Regions from separate parts of the Syntrophobotulus glycolicus DSM 8271 genome, predicted to be linked through region 1. Evidence: riboswitches for the same ligand, from Rfam matches in the RefSeq annotation. Region 1 holds a riboswitch; each other region holds the start of a gene.
The links. Region 1 has a riboswitch for cyclic di-GMP ahead of SGLY_RS17870 (hypothetical protein). Riboswitches for the same ligand answer to the same signal wherever they lie in the genome.
Positions count from the first base shown of each region.

Region 2: linked by a shared signal. The riboswitch ahead of SGLY_RS17300 (histidine kinase N-terminal 7TM domain-containing diguanylate cyclase/phosphohydrolase) and the one ahead of SGLY_RS17870 (hypothetical protein) in region 1 are both predicted to bind cyclic di-GMP.
Region 3: linked by a shared signal. The riboswitch ahead of SGLY_RS15955 (HD-GYP domain-containing protein) and the one ahead of SGLY_RS17870 (hypothetical protein) in region 1 are both predicted to bind cyclic di-GMP.

Region 1 covers NC_015172.1:1,223,969-1,229,930, forward strand. Annotated here, with positions in the region: gene SGLY_RS17055 (S-layer homology domain-containing protein) at 1-1,458, shown strand, start outside; cyclic di-GMP riboswitch class I at 1,470-1,559, shown strand; gene SGLY_RS17870 (hypothetical protein) at 1,682-1,957, shown strand; partial or broken gene SGLY_RS17500 (cysteine-rich KTR domain-containing protein) at 2,380-2,541, opposite strand; gene SGLY_RS06145 (cysteine hydrolase family protein) at 2,600-3,091, opposite strand; gene SGLY_RS06150 (helix-turn-helix transcriptional regulator) at 3,212-4,144, shown strand; gene SGLY_RS18100 (hypothetical protein) at 4,279-4,422, shown strand; gene SGLY_RS06155 (DUF3102 domain-containing protein) at 4,510-5,352, shown strand; gene SGLY_RS06160 (DUF1659 domain-containing protein) at 5,444-5,671, shown strand; gene SGLY_RS06165 (DUF2922 domain-containing protein) at 5,709-5,948, shown strand.
Region 2 covers NC_015172.1:3,345,916-3,351,877, forward strand. Annotated here, with positions in the region: gene larC (nickel pincer cofactor biosynthesis protein LarC) at 29-1,204, opposite strand; gene SGLY_RS17300 (histidine kinase N-terminal 7TM domain-containing diguanylate cyclase/phosphohydrolase) at 1,235-3,358, opposite strand; cyclic di-GMP riboswitch class I at 3,438-3,526, opposite strand; gene SGLY_RS16565 (TMEM165/GDT1 family protein) at 3,669-4,361, opposite strand; gene SGLY_RS16570 (NAD(P)-dependent alcohol dehydrogenase) at 4,614-5,675, opposite strand.
Region 3 covers NC_015172.1:3,222,073-3,228,034, reverse strand. Annotated here, with positions in the region: gene SGLY_RS15975 (helix-turn-helix transcriptional regulator) at 1-770, shown strand, start outside; gene SGLY_RS15970 (RidA family protein) at 846-1,214, shown strand; gene SGLY_RS15965 (DUF6773 family protein) at 1,252-1,740, opposite strand; gene SGLY_RS15960 (helix-turn-helix transcriptional regulator) at 1,737-1,937, opposite strand; cyclic di-GMP riboswitch class I at 2,247-2,331, shown strand; gene SGLY_RS15955 (HD-GYP domain-containing protein) at 2,526-3,611, shown strand; gene SGLY_RS15950 (alpha/beta fold hydrolase) at 3,646-4,455, opposite strand; gene SGLY_RS15945 (TOBE domain-containing protein) at 4,638-4,850, shown strand; gene mutY (A/G-specific adenine glycosylase) at 5,074-5,962, shown strand, end outside.

The DNA of each region.
Region 1 (5,962 bases):
ACCGCAAACGGAACCTCTGTTGCGCTGAATGTCACCATGCCGCAGGGAGCAACTTCCCTGACAACAACCCTGACACAAAGCTCTCTGAATAGTCTTGTGAACGCTGGAGTAACCAGCCTTGAGATAAACGGTGCGCCGGTTTCCCTCGGACTTGATCTCGCTGCACTCAAGGAAATCCAGAAGCAGAGCGGAGGCAATGTTACGATCAGCTTCACCCCGGCGACCGGGCTTTCCGACGAAGCCAGGGCTCTTATTGGAAACAGGCCGGTATATAACATTACGATCAGCTATGTCAAGGACGGCAAGACCGTGAACATCACCAACCTTGGCAGCGGCACAGCGACCCTTTCCATCCCCTACACGCCGGCGAGCGGAGAAGCCGTGGGTTATCTGTTCGGCACATATGTGGACGCAAACGGCAAACCGGTCCGCATCGACGGTTCGGCTTATGACGCAAACGCAGGAGGAATCCTAATCCCCACCAATCATTTCTCGGTGTACGGCGTAGGCTATACGGCGCCGAGTGCGAAGTTCACGGATATCGGGAAGCATTGGGCCAAGGAAGCCATTGATTATGCGGTCGGCAGAGGACTTCTCTCCGGCACCTCGGAGACTACCTTTGCACCTGACACCGCCATGACGCGCGGGATGCTGGTAACGGCTCTCGGCGGACTGGCAAATGTGGATACCAAAGCATACACCATCAACAGCTTCACCGATGTGAAAGCAGACAGCGCCTTCCGCCCCTACATTGAGTGGGCGTATAAAAAAGGCATCATTCAGGGCATTGGCAGCCAGCAGTTTGCGCCTGACCGGGCGATTACCCGTGAGGAAATCGCTGTGATCTTCGCAAACTATGCAAAAGCCACCGGCTATAAGCTCCCTATTACCCGTGAGGCGACAACTTATGCGGACGCTTCCAGCATCGGCAGCGTGTACAAAACGGCAGTAACCGCCATACAGCAGGCGGGCATCATGATGGGCGGCACAGGCAACAGGTTTAATCCCAAGTCCAGCGCCACCCGCGCGGAGTTTTCCTCCATGCTCCACCGCTACATCAAGCTGACCATCGACCCCGCCACGGCCCAGGGCTGGGCGAAAAACGACGCCGGACAGTATCTCTATTACAGGGACGGCAAAGCGGTTACTGGAACACAAACCATCGACGGCGTGAAGTATTTCTTTGAAACAAACGGAACGCTCAAGACCGGCTGGGTGCAGGATGGCGGCAACTGGTACTTCTATTCCGGCAACATCCGGATCACCGGCTGGTGGGACATCGGCGCGAACGGCAACAACAAACGCTATTACTTCGACACTTACGGCATCATGGTTGCCGGCAAGTGGCTCCAGATCGACGGCAAATGGTATTACTTCTATGCCGACGCCTCCCTTGCCAAAAGCACCAAAGTGGACGGCTATGAGATAGGGCCGGACGGTGCGAGAAAACCAAAGTAACGGTAACAAAATATCGCTAAGGGCAAACCCGCTGAAAAACGGGGATGCCAAAGCTATAGGGTCTAAGGCGCATCTAACGCTATGATAGCTTGGCTGCCAAAAAAACTGCGCAGGGGAAGCGTCGCCCCGGCTGGGAAAGGCCGGGAAGAGCTTTCATGCGGGACGGTTTACCGTCGCGGCCCGATGTTGCCCCCCTGACATCCGGGATGCGTGGTCAAATAGGATGTTTTTCAAAATAGCTACCGCTGAATTGATTGATTTGGTCTGGCGGCAGAGCTACTGCGGCGGGGCGGCCATGCACATTCATCCGTTACGCCATAAGCTGCGGAAACGTCAAGCGTCATTGCGAGCCATGCGCCGCTCCGCCGTACCACTGTGCCGCCAGACCCCTATAGGGGGAACACCTATGAATACGCCATATAAGGAGTACCCATCCTTTATGCGGACAGCACAGCGGACCGGCTGCCGGAAGCAACAGCCAAAGCTTTGGCCGAGCTGAAGGTGACACGGACCATCCTGGTTGGCGGAGCGGCGGCTGGCTGGTCCTAGCGGGTGAAGCCGGGAAGAGTGGTCTGACGGAGGAACAGGAACAACTGCTGAAATCGGTCAAAGGGAAAGTCAAAGAAGCCGGCGTTTTCGGCGGCCCGGCGGCGGTTCCCAATGCTGCGCTGGAGGCGGTTAAAGCCTTGCTGGAATTGAAAATCTGAAGAGGAATGACCAGTGATGAAGGGAGATCGAGAAAGCGAAAAGGGGCGGCTTAGCGAAATAAACGGACAGGAGAAGGGTACGGGCGAACGGACAGGCAGACGATAACCGTCCTAAACAAAGGTTTTCTTTTCCTAGCGAAAACGGTCAGCAGTTGTGTAGTGTGGAATACAGTCACCATAGAGAAAGAGCCGATAACGGTGAGCTCAATCACGGTTATCGGCTCTGCGTCTTAGTGTCTGGCTCTTTGGTAACTAATGGATTGAATTGTCGGACCTTGATTAAGGCTTCCTGTTTGCACTTCGGACAGAACAATGGGAAGTTTTCAAGTATTGTGCCCGGATGTATTATCGTTCGCCGTTCAGAGCTAAGCCAAGGTCAGTCGGCCTTCTTCATCGACTGAGTTCAGTCAGGTTTCTGTGCGTCAAAGATGTGATCAGGTTAACAAGTCATTTAAACGAATGATTTTACTGCCTTTACGTTCGTAATAACGCAGCATTTCGTCAATTTTCCTTTTATCATAGCTGGTAATGCAATCTGATAAAACATTAACGCCATAATTTGCTTTGCGTAAGTTGTAACAGGTTGATTTAACACAAGCAACAGCATCTGCTCCTGTTATGTAGAAATCACAGAGTTCATTTTTACGAATAAAGTCTGTAAATTCTTCACTGCTTAAGGCGTTTCCTTTGTATTTTGTAAAAACATTTTTTGATACGATGTTCAAGTCCGAAACGAATTCAGACCCAGAGGTCTGGGGTTTAAACGTCCTCGTACCGGCTGATAAATTTTCATGCCTTAGATAAATAACATGAAGATCATGCTTGACGGCCCAATCAATCGCTTTATTGATATTGCCAATAATATCCTTATAATTTTTTGTTATGTCATTTTGAAGATCAATGATGACTAAGGCTTTTTTTTGCATCGTGTCTCCTCCTGATCGGTAGATTGATTTGTTTGCTTTTTTATTGTACTGTGTAATTGTTGACAACAGTATGGCAACAATCAATAAGGATCAAAAGAAATTTGAAAGGGAGGCTGTCAGATGAAAGTTGACAGGCTGGTCAGCATGATTATGATACTCCTTGATCGAGAGCGGGTAGGCGCACAGGAGTTAGCAGATCTGTTTGAAGTTTCACCCCGCACAATCTACCGCGACATAGACACGATCAACATGGCGGGTATTCCTGTGCGCGGGGCATCGGGAGTAGGCGGCGGCTTTGAAATCATGCAGGAATACAAGCTTGATCGAACGGTTTTTTCGACGGCCGACCTTTCCGCGATCTTGATGGGGCTTTCCAGTCTTTCCAAGATAATACGGGGTGATGAACTGGTAAACGCCCTTGCCAAAGTCAAGAGCTTTATCCCCGCCGGCAGAGCGAAAGACGTTGCATTAAAAGCAAATCAAATAGACATAGACTTAAATCCGTGGATGGGCAACAGAAACAGACAACCCGATTTAGAAATGATCAAAACAGCTTTGCGGGAAAGCAAGCTGCTTTCCTTTGAATATGCAGACCGCTACGGAAATAAAACCGCACGGACAGCCGAGCCCTATCAGCTTGTATTGAAAAGCAGTCAGTGGTATTGGCAAGGGTATTGCCATAAAAGAAATGATTTTCGCTTATTCAAACTATCCCGCACATCAAACCTGCAAATACAAGAGGAATTTTTTACGCCGCGAGATCATCAAAAACCGCAGTTGGATTTTACGGATATTTTGGCAACCATGCAAACCAAAATCAAAATTCGTATTCATACATCTGTCAGGGACAGGGTACTTGATTATTGTACGGATGAACACTTTTCGCCAGACGGTGATGAGCATTACATGGTTCGTTTTCCTTTTATCGAGAACGAATACTACTATAATATTCTTTTCAGTTTTGGGGATAAATGCGAGTGTTTGGAGCCGTTACATATCCGCGCAGAAATGAAGCGCAGAATACATGAGATAGCTGCCTTATACGAAAACTAGAACAGGGAGTCTATGCTGATATTCACCTAAATCGTGGAATAAATCGCGAGCAGAACGCAAAAAGTCGTTTGAACTTTTGTTGTTCATTGCTCTAAGGTGGTTAGAATTTATGTACAGTGATGACCATGTAGCCGATGGCGAGGGAAGAACGGAAGGCGTGGAAGGCCAAAAAGCAGCGTAAGGCTTTGATCATACGCGGTGCTTGCCAGGCGGGCAAGACCTGGCTGATGAAGGAGTTTGGGGCCACCCATGATGACAAGGTGGTCGATAGATCTTGAAACGCCCCGCCCGACCGGAGCTCACGCTCCGTGGCCCGCCGGCATATCCTGTTAGCAGACCAATGAATGAAAGGGCGGGCAACCGGAATGAGCGATCTACCTGCCGACCGCACGCCGCTTGTGATTGCGGCTGAAATAAACATGATTACCCATCAAACCAAAAAAATCCTCCTGACCTCTGCCATCGAGATCGGCCGCCGGCTGACAGAAGCCAAGGCCCTGGTCAAACACGGGGAATGGGGGAAATGGCTGGAAAAGTCGGTGAGCTATTCCCAGAAAACCGCCGGCAGGCTGATCAAGCTCTATGAAGAGTACGGGTCTCGATTGTCTGACGGGACAGGCGGCCCAAATTGGACACCAGTGTCCAATTTGACTTATACCCAGGCCCTCCTCCTGCTGAGATTGCCGGAAGAGGAACGGGAGGAGTTCATCGCTGAAAACGATGTTCCAGGCATGAGCAAAGAGGAGCTGCAGCAGGCCCTGCGGGAGAAAAATCAGGCCCAGCAGGAAAACAAAGTCCTGAAAAAAGGGATGGAAACGATCGACAGCGCGATCACGGAATTGAAAAAGGAGCGGGTCCAGGAAGTCTCCGCTGGCGGCGCTGCCGCTTCAAACGGGGAAATTTCTGCTGCCGCCAAGGTCTCTTTGGCAGGGAATCCCCTTTCTGAACCGCCAGCCTCGTTTACCCACAACCTGCCGTCTGAACCTGACCCGGGCGCCGCCGCCAGGTATGCGGAACGCTGCGACGCCTGCCGCAAAACCATTGCCGATGCCTTCTACGCGCTGACCACGGCCCTCACCAACCTGACCTATCTCGACCCCGGGCTGAAAGAGGAAAAAAGGAAAGAGGCCCAGAAGCTGATCGATTCCCTGGCCGAGACCATTAAAGAATGGCCGCCCGCCAAAAAGCCCCTGAAAGTCATTCCCTGATCGCGGAACCTTCCGCCGGTCAAAGCCATAGTATGGTAAGAGGACAGGCCCGGCCGGGGCTGTCACAATCGGACAAAGGGAGATGATGTTGATGTCTGTTGTCATTACGCCGGCGGGCACGGCCCTGGTCATCGTTTATCAGACGGGACTCAGCGACTCCGGCGCGCCCATCACCAGGCAGCGGACCCTGAACAATATCGGCCGCAATATCTCGGAGCAGGCTGTCTATGAGGCGGCGCACGCCATCTTCAGCCTGTCGGAGCATACCCTTCTCGAAGTCTACTTCCGCAGAACCGACGAATTGACCGAGGAGGAGTAAACCATGGCCGGAGGCCAGTGTAAAGGAGGTGCTTAAATTGGCGGTGACTACGGACAGAGCCCTGAGACTATCCTTCACTACCGCGGGCGGGAAAACGTTCTCCCTGACCGTTCCCCAGCCGCGGCAGAATATCCAGGCGGCCGAGGTCCTGGACGTCGTGAACGGGCTGATTGCCGGCGGGATCTTCCTCCCCCGGCAGGGGGCCCTGACAGGGGTAAAGGATATTAAGGTCATCGAGACAATCACCGATGATCTTTACGACGAGCCCCAGGGATAAGGGGGCGGCGGTTT
Region 2 (5,962 bases), 1.3 Mb from region 1:
AGTGCCGTCGTAAATCTCATCATCTTTTTTACGGACGGTTCCTGTTTTCTATGATCCTGCAAACCTCCGCTTGTATACTTCCAATAGAAACATGATTTTGCTTTGCCAGCTTTTTGCAATCTTCATATTCAGGCTTATATTTAATGACCTTTCCCTGATAGCTGGAAAATTTGACCCTGAGAAGGCCAAAAACAGTATTTATTTCTTCGACATGGCGTTCAAGCTTTACTTTCTCCACAGGAAATTTACGCAATCCTATCGCCGTCGTCTCCCGAAAAACAATTTCAGTGAGGCTTTCTAAATCTTTTTCCCTGGCAAGAACCGACAATTTGACCGCCGGTCGTCCCTTTTTCATGATGATCGGTGTCTTAAAGACATCCAATGCTCCGCAAGAAAAAAGCTCCTCTTCAACGTACGGAAAGTATTCCGGATTCATATCATCAATATTGATCTCCAAAATATAGTTTTCTTCAGCTGATTGTTTTCGGCCCCATAAGACTCTAAGTGCATTAGGAATCTCTAGAATCCTTTTGCCTAAACCATATCCTGTCTTCTCTATAACAAAATCTATTTTATCTGCAAAGGCATTGACATTTTCCGCTAAGATAACAGCACCCGTTGGCGTGGTTGTTTCCTTCATCACTTTCCCCGAAGTTACCGGAACCCCTGAAAGCAGCTCCAATACAGCAGGCACCGGCACAGGAAGTATTCCATGGGCACACTCAACAAAGCCGCCGCCAAGCTCTATTTTGGAGGACAATATTTTATCCGGTTTTAGATAATCCAGACAAACGGCCGCCCCGACAATGTCAATGATAGAGTCTATTGCGCCTACCTCGTGAAAATGCACCTCTTCAATGGTGGTTCCGTGAATTTTGGCCTCGCTTTCAGCCAGCCGGGTGAACATAGCCAGACTTAAATCCCGAACATACTCGGTTAACTTGCTTTTTTTGATGATTTCCCTGATTTCTCCGTAATGGCGCTGCTTGCCCTCGTCTATCTCGCATATGCTCAGGATTTCAACCCTGTTTCCGCATATCCCTCCGCGTTCATCTCTCCTGACCAGAAACTGATACTCATTTGCCAGCCCCAGCTTAGCCAATTCCTTCAGCAAATACTCCTCAGGCACCCCAAGGTCAAGAAGTGCCGCAAGATGCATGTCCCCGCTAATTCCCGCAAAACAATCATAATAAAGTATCCGCATCTAAAGAAGCACTCCTTCTTGATTTCTTCTTCACATTATAACACAGGTGGAACTTTCTGTGATTTTTAGCTTTGTCTCCACTATCCTGTTATCCATCATTTCCAAAAATTTTGATACCAGAAAGGGATCGAATTGGGTCCCGGAATTTTTTGTGATTTCGGTTATCGCCTCATCCTTAGACATTGCTTTGCGGTAAGGCCTGTCATTTGTCATCGCGTCATATGTATCAATGATGGATAGAATTCTGCATTCCAGAGGAATCGCCTCCCCTTTGATCCCTAAAGGATATCCTGCTCCATCCCATCTTTCGTGATGCATAAGGATGTACTTTGAGATACTGTTCAGCTCCGGCAGGGATTGTGCGATTCTATATCCTATTTCACTGTGCCTTTTCATTTCCGTCATTTCTTCTTCTGTCAATGCAGCAGGCTTAAAGAGAATATTATCCGATATTCCAACCTTGCCCAGATCATGAAACTGGGCCAATAGGTCCAGATCATTTATTCTATTTTCCGGTACGCCAAGATACCTCCCTAATTCCATGACCATATTTCTCATCCTGTCGGCATGTCCTTCTGTAATAAAATCCCTGGCCTCCAGGGTCTTCATTAATGCCTTGACCGCATTATTTCTGACACTATTAATATGGTTCAGCTTCTCTCGATACATATGATCATCTGCTTCTTTATACAGTTCGTTCGCTTTTTTGTTTCTGTTATTACAGACAGCATAGCCCATAGAAATATTTAAGAGCAGCTGAGGATTTTCCCTGTTGTACTCATTTGCCCAATTCATAATTTTTCTGCAGATACTGTTGACATATTCTTCCGACTCATTATAAACAAGTACAGCAAACTCATCTCCTCCAATCCGGAATAAATGTTCTCCGGCAGTGGTGGACTGCTTGATGGATTGAGCCGCGGCAATCAGGATCTTGTCTCCTACTTCATGTCCTAATGTATCGTTAATCAATTTCAGGCCATCAACATCACAGATGATGATTCCATAATGACTAAAAATACCGCTCTCCAGCTTAACCAAATTTTGTTCAAAAGAATTCCTGTTCAGGATACCTGTCAGGGGATCATGCAGGCTGATATAAGCTAATTCACGTTCTTTTTCTTTGCGTTCTTTGATTTCAGATTGGAGCTCCTTGATCAAAGATTTATCCTGACAAATCATTACCGTGCCGACAGCGTCCCCTGCCTGATCATGAACGATGGAAACATGAAGACTGATCGGAATCTTTGTGCCAAAATAAGTCCTTCCGTTGATTTCTTCAATCAAGACCTGTTTGTCCTTTGCCGCCTTCTGCCATAAATCATTAAATTTAACCTCAATGATTTGTTCTAATCTACTTCCGGCAAGCTTATTTTTTTCATACCCTAATAATTGACTGCCTCTTTCATTAATTCTTAAAATATTGCCCAGAGGATCAGTAATGATTGCTACGTCCGTGATCTTATCAACGATATCCTCCGGGGAAATTAATGCGGAAATATTAAGCATTTTATACTTGATACTGGTATACAAAATTGCAAAGATGAGAATCAGGAACATAACATAATCCCAGTAGGATGAATATCGCAAGGTATAATGAAGAACCAGATCATTAAATAAGGTCAGAAGTAAAGTGATTATGCCGAAAGAAAACAAAATCCTGATTTGTTTTCTTTCTCTGGCCACTTTAGATTTTTGTCGCCATTTCCATATTACGACCAAACTGATGAGATCAAACATATAGATATAGATGATTTCCAGCCACCAAAAAATTTCCGGAATGACTGTTGCCCTGTTCTCAAAGGTATTAATGAAAATGTTGTATAAACTTAATAATACTCCCGGCAAAAAAATCATTGATCTTTTGCCGACAGTATTGCCCCACTCTTCTTTATGCCCGATAATCAGTGCCATGCTCAAAAGCAGTCCGGGATAATTCAGCCAGGTTAACTCTCCAACCCGAACCAGAAAATAATATATTTGGGGCTCACTCACATTCAGCAAAAACAGCTCCACTAATGTGCCGCCCGTAAACAATAGGCTCATTCTTACAAATAGAAGGTTGAGCTTGGATTTACTGCCGATAATATACGCGTAAACTCCCATTCCCAGATAGATTAATAAAGCCGTATAAATCAATAAAAGTTTAAACATCCTTTATACCCCCCATATTGAACCAAGGGAATACTCTCAAAATAAATAACAGCTCTGCAAGCTGTTATTTGCCGGCCTTAATAGCGGCCTGGCAGTCATTGATACTCTCATATCTTTAGACCCATAGCTTTGCGTCCCTGCATTTCCACAGGTTTGCCCTTAATATTCCAACCCTTTTTATTAAAAATTGGCATTCATTATTTTTCAATTTTTATATTTCGACTTATTTTTAATTTTTCCTTCCTTTTTTGTTTTATTTTTCTATTTTTACTTTATGCCGCTTGCGGGACAATATCCTGTCCCGGAAAAATTACCTTTTCCCGCTAGCGTCCCCTTTTGTCATCAGATAATAAGCGGCAAAACCGGTCAGCAAGATGAGTCCCAAAAGAGAGGCTATGGTTTGAGCGGGAGCCAGATGCAGCTTATGATAAGCCACCTGGTAGCTTCCGATCAGCCCGAAAAAGATAAAAGCGGCGGCAGAAACCAGCTTGATTGTTCTTTCAGGAATTTTTTTGGACATGACCACTCCCACAACTATTCCTATCGCATCCGCAATAAGCATCCCTGTGGTTGTGCCGATCAGGACTCCAAACGGATTGGCCGGAAATTTAGTTGCCAAAGCAATTGTAGCCAATTGAGTCTTATCTCCCAGCTCCGCAATAAAGAAAGCTATGGCCACTGTGGCCACGGCTCCAAAACGTGTCTCTCTTTTGTCTTCTCCCTCTAACTTATCCCCGCGAATAGTCCATAAGCCAAAAAGAATAAAAGACAAGGAAGCAATGGCCTGAACCCAGATATTAATTGCCTCATACCTTGTAATGAAAGTGCCTAAGGCCACTGCCCCGGCATGATTTAAGATCGTTGCAATAAAGACTCCGATCAATACTTTTGACGCTTTGTATTTGGTGGCAAAGGCCATCGCCAGAAGCTGCGTTTTATCCCCCATTTCGGCCAGAGTTACCGCTCCTGCCGATATCAGAGCAGCCAAGATCGTTCCGTTCATTTTTGTCCATCCTTTCAGTTGTCTTATTGTGTCCCGTTCTTCTTTATTTAAAGGCTGAAAAATAAAAAAACTTTTAACATAACCCGATTTAACCCGGATTATGTCAAAAGTCTCGTTAACCTTAAAGGTTGCATGGCCAGATGTTTAATCCATCAGTATGTTGACCCTGCAGTTCATAACTACTCCCTCTTAACTGCTTTATTTTACTATGTTCATGAAAAACATGTCAATAGCATATTCATTGATGCTTTGTTACCACTCGATGGTAATAACCGGTTTAATTAAATCTCTAGGCTTATCTTTCATCAGCATCAAAGCCTGTTCAATTTTTTCAAAACCTACAAAATGATGCGTAACAAGCTTGCCTGGATCTATTCTTCCTGTTTCCATAAGAGAAGCCAGTTTTTCCATCCGCAATCTTCCTCCGGGCATTAAGCCGCCTGCAATCGCCTTATGACTCATCCCGCAGCCCCACTCCGTACGAGGAATCTTAATATAGTCACCTTCTCCCAAGTAGTTCACATTCCCTATTCTGCCGCCTGGCTTCAGCATCCTGATTGCCTGATCAAAGGTATCAACATCTCCGCCCGCAATAATAACTCGATCAACACCCTTCCCCTCTGTCTTTGCCAAAATTTGCTCGACAATATCACCTTCGCGATAATTAATCACATCGGTAGCACCGTATTCTTTAGCAAGTTGAATACAATTGGGCCGAGATCCGACGGCATAAATATGGGACGCACCCCGTATGGCCGTTCCTGCTACCGCCATCAGTCCCACCGGACCGATTCCAACAACCACGACACTGTCACCATATTGGACATCGGCAAGTTCGACGCCATGAAGTCCCGTCGGCACCATATCAGAAAGCATGCAGGCCGCAGCAGGATCCATGCCTTTCGGCAGCAAAGCCAGGTTTCCGTCTGCGTCGTTTACATGAAACAGCTCTCCAAATACGCCATCTTTGAAATTGGAAAATTTCCATCCCGCAAGCAGTCCGCCGGAGTGCATCTGATAGCCGCCCTGAGCCTCCAATGAATTCCAGTCTGGAGTAATCGCCGGAACAATGACTTTATCCCCCGCTTTAAAAGCTCTGACCAGCGATCCAACCTCGACAACTTCTCCGACAGCCTCATGACCAAGAATCATATCATGACGATCTCCAATTGCACCGGCCCAAACTGTGTGTACATCAGAGGTGCACGGCGCAAGAGCAATTGGACGGCAAATGGCGTCTAACGGTCCACAGACGGGATTCTCCTTTTCAATCCAACCCGTACGTCCTATCCCTAACATTGCAAAACCCTTCATAATAAACCACTCCTTTAACTTATTTTGTGTTATATTTCACAAGTTCATTTATTCCTATTATAATCTATAATGTTTAAGTAGTCAATTTATAATTTATTATTATAATACATAATGTTTAGATTTTATTTCGCTGTCATCTCGTTATTTTCAGCTTATATTTATTGATACATAATAATGTTTCGGGCAATAAAGCGGATGTCCAAAAAGCTTTTTTTGTTCTTTGGACATCCGCTTATACAAAGAGAACCGAACCCAAAATCAAAATTTTTTGAGCCAGTCCTCTGATT
Region 3 (5,962 bases), 1.4 Mb from region 1:
TAACATACCATGGATCCGCTGGCGGGTACAGTATTGCGGAAACTTTTTCTCTGGATAAGCAAATATATAGCAAAGAAGACTACCAAAACATCATTATTGCTCTGAAAGGTTTTTGTTCCGCATACATAAAGGGAAAAGCCGACTCGACTCTTGAAAAGGTGCTCTCTACCGTTTCATCATTGAGACAGAGTGTGGCGCTGGATTTTGGCGTCTTGCGGGAAGGGGATAACCTGGAAAGGACATTTTCCCTGCTGGAAAAAGCCATATGGACAGAAACTATTGTTCAGATCGATTATTCCGACGCGGACAGCCGCGTATCTGCAAGGGATGTTGAACCGCTGTTGCTCACATATAAATGGTATTCGTGGTATCTTCTTGCCTATTGTCAAAAGAAAAAGGACTATCGTCTCTTCAAACTGGCGAGGATTACCCGGGCGGAACATAAAAACAGGCCCTTTTCGTGCAGGCACCTGGACACCGCCCGCATTCTGGAGGAATGCACAGGTGGAGATATCCGGCGGTATTTAAAGATAAAGTTATATTGTAAACCCGCTGTCAGACAGCAAGTGTTGGAGTATTTAAACGGCAGTATAGCCGAGGAGCTTGAGGATGGTGGTTTTATTTATGAGATGTACCTGCCGGAGAAAGAACGTCTATGGTTTTCTGTAATTATGGGGTTCGGCGATCAGGTGGTTGTGCTTGAGCCGGATCAATTAAAGAAAAAATTGCTTGATACCGCAAACAAAATCCTGAAAAATTATGATTCTTGAAAATAGACGACAGCCAGGTGTCGTCATTGACCTGTTATCCTTGATGATGTGAAAGCATTTGAAAGGAGCTTTATTATGGATACGATTAAAAGAAGCCTGATAAACGAGGAGTTTGCCTTTTCGGGGATCGTGGAAGCCGGTGATTTTGTCTTTCTGACCTTTTGCGTCGGTAATATTGGCGGATCGATAGAAGCACAAGTCAACGGCGCATTGGATGATATGAACAAACGCCTGGAGACCATTGGACTGACCCTGGACGCGGTAGTACAGGTAAACGTAATGATGCGTGATCCGTGGAATATCCCGGTCATGGAGAGAGTCTTTAAGGAAAGATTCAAAGAAAGGTATCCGGCCAGAAAGACGATAAGCACTGAGTTTGCCCATCGGGGCGGACCGGATGGACTTCATGTGCAGATTGATGCGATTGCTTATAAAAGAAAATAAGCTTATTTTTTCTTTCAGCCCCCAAAAGCCCCTCTTCTTAGTCTTCTCGTTCTTCTTCATCCAATCTTTTCTGAATCTGCAGTTGCTTTTTATTGTTAAAATGATTGAGAATCGACAACATAACGGATGAACCAATAGTTGCGCACGTAAAGACAATCAACAGTGTAATGATAAAAAATCCCAACTGCTCTTTAGCGCTCTCCGTATATTTGGTATAGTTCAGAACACCGTTCATTATCGTTATGATAAACCCGGTGACTAGGCTATTCAGTAAGGTCATTTTTTTGGTCGTATCCTTGTCGCCGAACAGATTGACTCCCAGCATTAACCTTCGAATGACAATATAAATGTATACACCAAAAAAGCATATGAATTCAACGGCATACTGTTCAAATGGAGCGTCGAACAGAAACTGCTGCACAAGGATAGATACAAGAAGCATAATCATCAAAAGGGTATATCCCTCACTCAATACTTTCCTGCTTTGTATTAGAATTCTTTCATCTGACCCGTGTTTTCTTTTCATTGCGATTCCTCCCAAAATAATCCATCTAAAGTTTTGCCGAGCGCTTTACAGATTGCTATGCAAAGATTAAGAGTAGGATTGTAATTCCCAGATTCAATCATCCCTATTGTTTGGCGTGTGACACCTACAGCTTTCGCTAAATCCTCTTGCTTCATATCACATTCCATTCGGGCGATTTTCATTCGCTTATTTTTCATTGGAAACCTCCTAATGCTTATAATATATATTATAAATTGCTTTATGTAAAGTATATATTGCATTGATGATCAATGAACTGATAGAAGGGGTGAGATGCCAGTTTGTAAATTGAGAAGCCATACTTAAAACCAACAACGAAATATTTGTAAATAAAACGCAGATTCGCCTTCATTAGCAACAAACGGATATAATGTGAAAAAAAGTAAGAATTTTGTTGACTTTTCTCCCCGTTTATTGTAACCTGATATAAATGTGTAGTTCTTTGGTCCTATATATTATTGTGACCATAAGCACAGAGATGTGAAAAAATATGATAAGAGTAAACCTGTCGAAAGACAGGGACACAAAGCCACGGGTCTAAAGTAATCTAACCATGATAGCCGGGTTGCCATAAAATCGTATAACAATGTGATTTTAAAGTCATGGCGCTCTTATGGGGGCTATGACTTTTATTTATTATTAATAAAATCGAATAAATAAAATAAATACGATTTATTTTATTTGTCTTTTTATTAATATTCTGCCTTAGATGTTTAAGATATCTTAGATGAGTTTTACGGAAGAACATTATACTTTAAGGTGGTTATATGATTAAGATTAAAGCATCACCTTTTACTTGCAAAATCGGAGATCAGGTAGCTGTTGATATATTCAATCAATATGGTTTGCTCATTGTAGCAAAAAATACCATAATCAATGAATATATCCTGAAAAACCTCATTAATATGGGGATCAAAGATTTTTGGATATTCAGGGCAGCGCAGAAAAGACAATCCGCCGGTATTGATCCGGAGCTTGATGAGTTTTATGAAAACTATGAGAATAACATAAAAACGCTTAAAAAGATAATCCAAAATTTGTCGAATGATGATCAAGCCGACATCAATAATCTTGACATGATCAGCGATTTCATTTTTAGTGAGATGGCGTGTAACCAATACCTTGTGAAATTTCTTTGTGATATAAAAAATCATGATAATTATACATTCGAGCACAGCTTAAATGTAGCATTTTATTCGGCACTGATTTGCAGATGGATGAATTTAACCGAAAAAAAGACAAAAAACATTATTAAGACAGGGTTGCTCCATGACATCGGCAAAACTAAAATTCCGCTCGATTTACTGAACAAAAAAGAAAAATTGTGTTCTGAAGAACTTAAGGTGATCCAAAAACATGCAATGTACGGCTATAACATGATCAAAGAAATCATTTCCATGGATTCTGATATAAAGGTAGGGGTTCTCTTGCATCATGAAAGAGAAGATGGGTCCGGTTATCCGAACAGATATACCGGAAGGCAGCTGAATATGAACACAAAAATTGTTTCAATTGCCGATACCTATGACGCGTTGACTTCCGACAGGGAATACAGGGGCAAATACACGCCCTTCACGGCACTTGATATCCTGATGACGGAAGGATTAACTACTTACGATATCAGCATCATGAACACTTTTGTCAATAACCTGATCTTTCATTATGTAGGTTCGCAGGTATTGCTAAACTCAGGTGAGACAGGGAAGGTCATTCATATCCCCAAATACAACATCACAAGGCCGATCATCTATGTGAATTCTGAATTAGTCGACCTGTCAAAAGAAAATCAATTAAACATTGTGGGCATTGTCAATGACACCTCCGTGGCAGACCAAGGGAATACCGGACCTTGAAATATTCAATGGGGATAAAAACGAGAAAAAATCCCTATCCGACAAACCGCATCAGCTGATCGTTGAATTTTTCTTTTTCGTCATAAAACAGGCCATGACCACTATTCTTGAACGGAACAAAGATGGAGCCTTTTATTCCCTGATGTTGAGCAACACCCAAACGGAATAAACAGACTCTGTCATGAATGCCGTGGAGAATAAGGGTCGGAATATTCACAAAGGCAAGATCGTCAAAGAGTACCTCTGAAAGCCACGCCTTAGCCACTTGGACCGTAGACCAGCTTGCGGCTTGCAGACCCATTTGAAGAAACCAGCTGGCAAAAGGTTCGGACACTTTGTTGTGGAAGAATATCTCTCCAAAGTCTCTCAGCATATCCGGACGGTCGCGATATGTACCCTGGATTATGTTGGTTACCGCCATTTCGTTTAGTCCATAGGGAAAGTTCGGGCGTTGAATGAGACTGGGAGCAGCGGCGGCACAGAGGACAAGCTTGGAAACTCCATATCCCTCGTGGCGTTTCATATAGCGGACGGCAACTGCCCCGGCGGTAGAGTGCCCAAGCAGGGTAAAGTTATTCAGCGTCATTGCTTCTACCACGCAGCGGATATCGTCGGCAGACCGGTTGTAGTCGTAGCCGTACAAGGGTTTATCGGATTGTCCGAAACCCCTGACATCCATTCCCAGACAGCGGTACCCCCGCTGTAAAAGCTGATCATACTGGTACTCAAACAAGTGATGATTTGCCGGCCAGCCGTGCATAAACAAGATGGGGCTATGTCCGGATGGATTGATGTCATTGACATAAATCCGAACTCCCTGCTCTACTTCAATCCAGTAGTCCAAAGTGACCCACTCCAATCATTGCATTGATAGCCATAGTATATTCAAGGAAAGAAGGGCGGGTGTAAAAGGCGGTGGGCAAGAGCTCAGAAACCCAATATTATGAAATCATACCCGAAATATTTGTCAACCATAGTAATTATTGCTAAGATAGAGGTATTAAATTACATTGGGAGGGATAAGTCATGAAAATCAGTGCCAGGAATCAGTGGAAAGGCAAAGTTGTTTCTATTAATGAAGGAGCTGTCAATGCTATTGTTGTATTAGATATTGGCGCAGGAAACAAAGTAGCCGCAACAATTTCCCTCGAGGCCGTTAAAGAGCTTGGACTGAAGGTGGGGGGAGAAGCCTATGCCGTCGTTAAAGCTACTTCCGTTATGGTTGGGGTCGATGAATAAATAGAGAAGGTGTTACCGTACGATTTGCCCTGCCCATTGTCGCGGGGCTTATTTTTTTGTGCTCGGACTTCCGGCATCCAACTGCCCTTGTTAAAATAAGGAAAATATAACCAAGCGGTTTTTTCCAAGCTGTCGTAAATATTCAAAGGATCATTCTTTATGCTATAATGAAAAACACTGAGTCGCAGGATAGCATAAACGAAGAACCCATGAGAGGAAAATGATGACTGAAGAAGGATCTGCACACGCGGTACAAGCGGACAAAGACGGGCTGAGGCTTCAGCATGCCTTACCCCGTATACTTTTGGAATGGTATGATCAAAACGCCCGGCTCCTTCCTTGGCGGAAAGATTGTATCCCCTATCATATATGGCTTTCCGAAATTATGCTTCAACAAACCAGGGTAGAGGTTGTGAAAACTTATTATACTCGTTTCCTTGAGGAAATCCCCACCGTGGAAGAGCTTGCCCAAACAGATGAACAAAAACTGCTGAAGCTTTGGGAGGGACTTGGCTATTACAGTCGTGCCCGTAACCTGCAAAAAACGGCCAGGCGCATTGTAGACGAGTATGTCGGTCATTTTCCCGAGACATATGAGCAGCTTTTAAAATTGCCTGGTGTTGGTCCCTATACGGCAGGAGCGATTGCCTCCATTTGCTTCGGACAGCCGGTTCCGGCTGTAGACGGTAATGTATTGCGGGTCATTTCAAGGATTATGGGGCTTGACGACCGGGTGAAGGCATCAGAGGGAAAAAAATTGATCACAGCTTCACTTGTCGAAATTTATCCCAAAGACCGGAGCGGCGATTTTACTCAAAGTCTGATGGAACTTGGAGCAACGGTTTGTCTTCCGAAAGGGACGCCCAAATGCCGGATTTGTCCGGTATCAACTTTCTGCAAAGCCTTCCAGAACAATACAGGCTTGCACTGGTCCGGGAAGCAAAATAAAAAAATAAAGAAGATCGAAGACATTACAGTGTTTTTATTTTCCTGCCAGGGGAACATCGCAATTCATCGCAGAAAAAAGGACGGGCTGTTAGCCGGATTGTGGGAGTTCCCTAATGTCCAGGGGAAATTAGATGAGCAGCAGGCGATAGAACTGGCCGCACAAT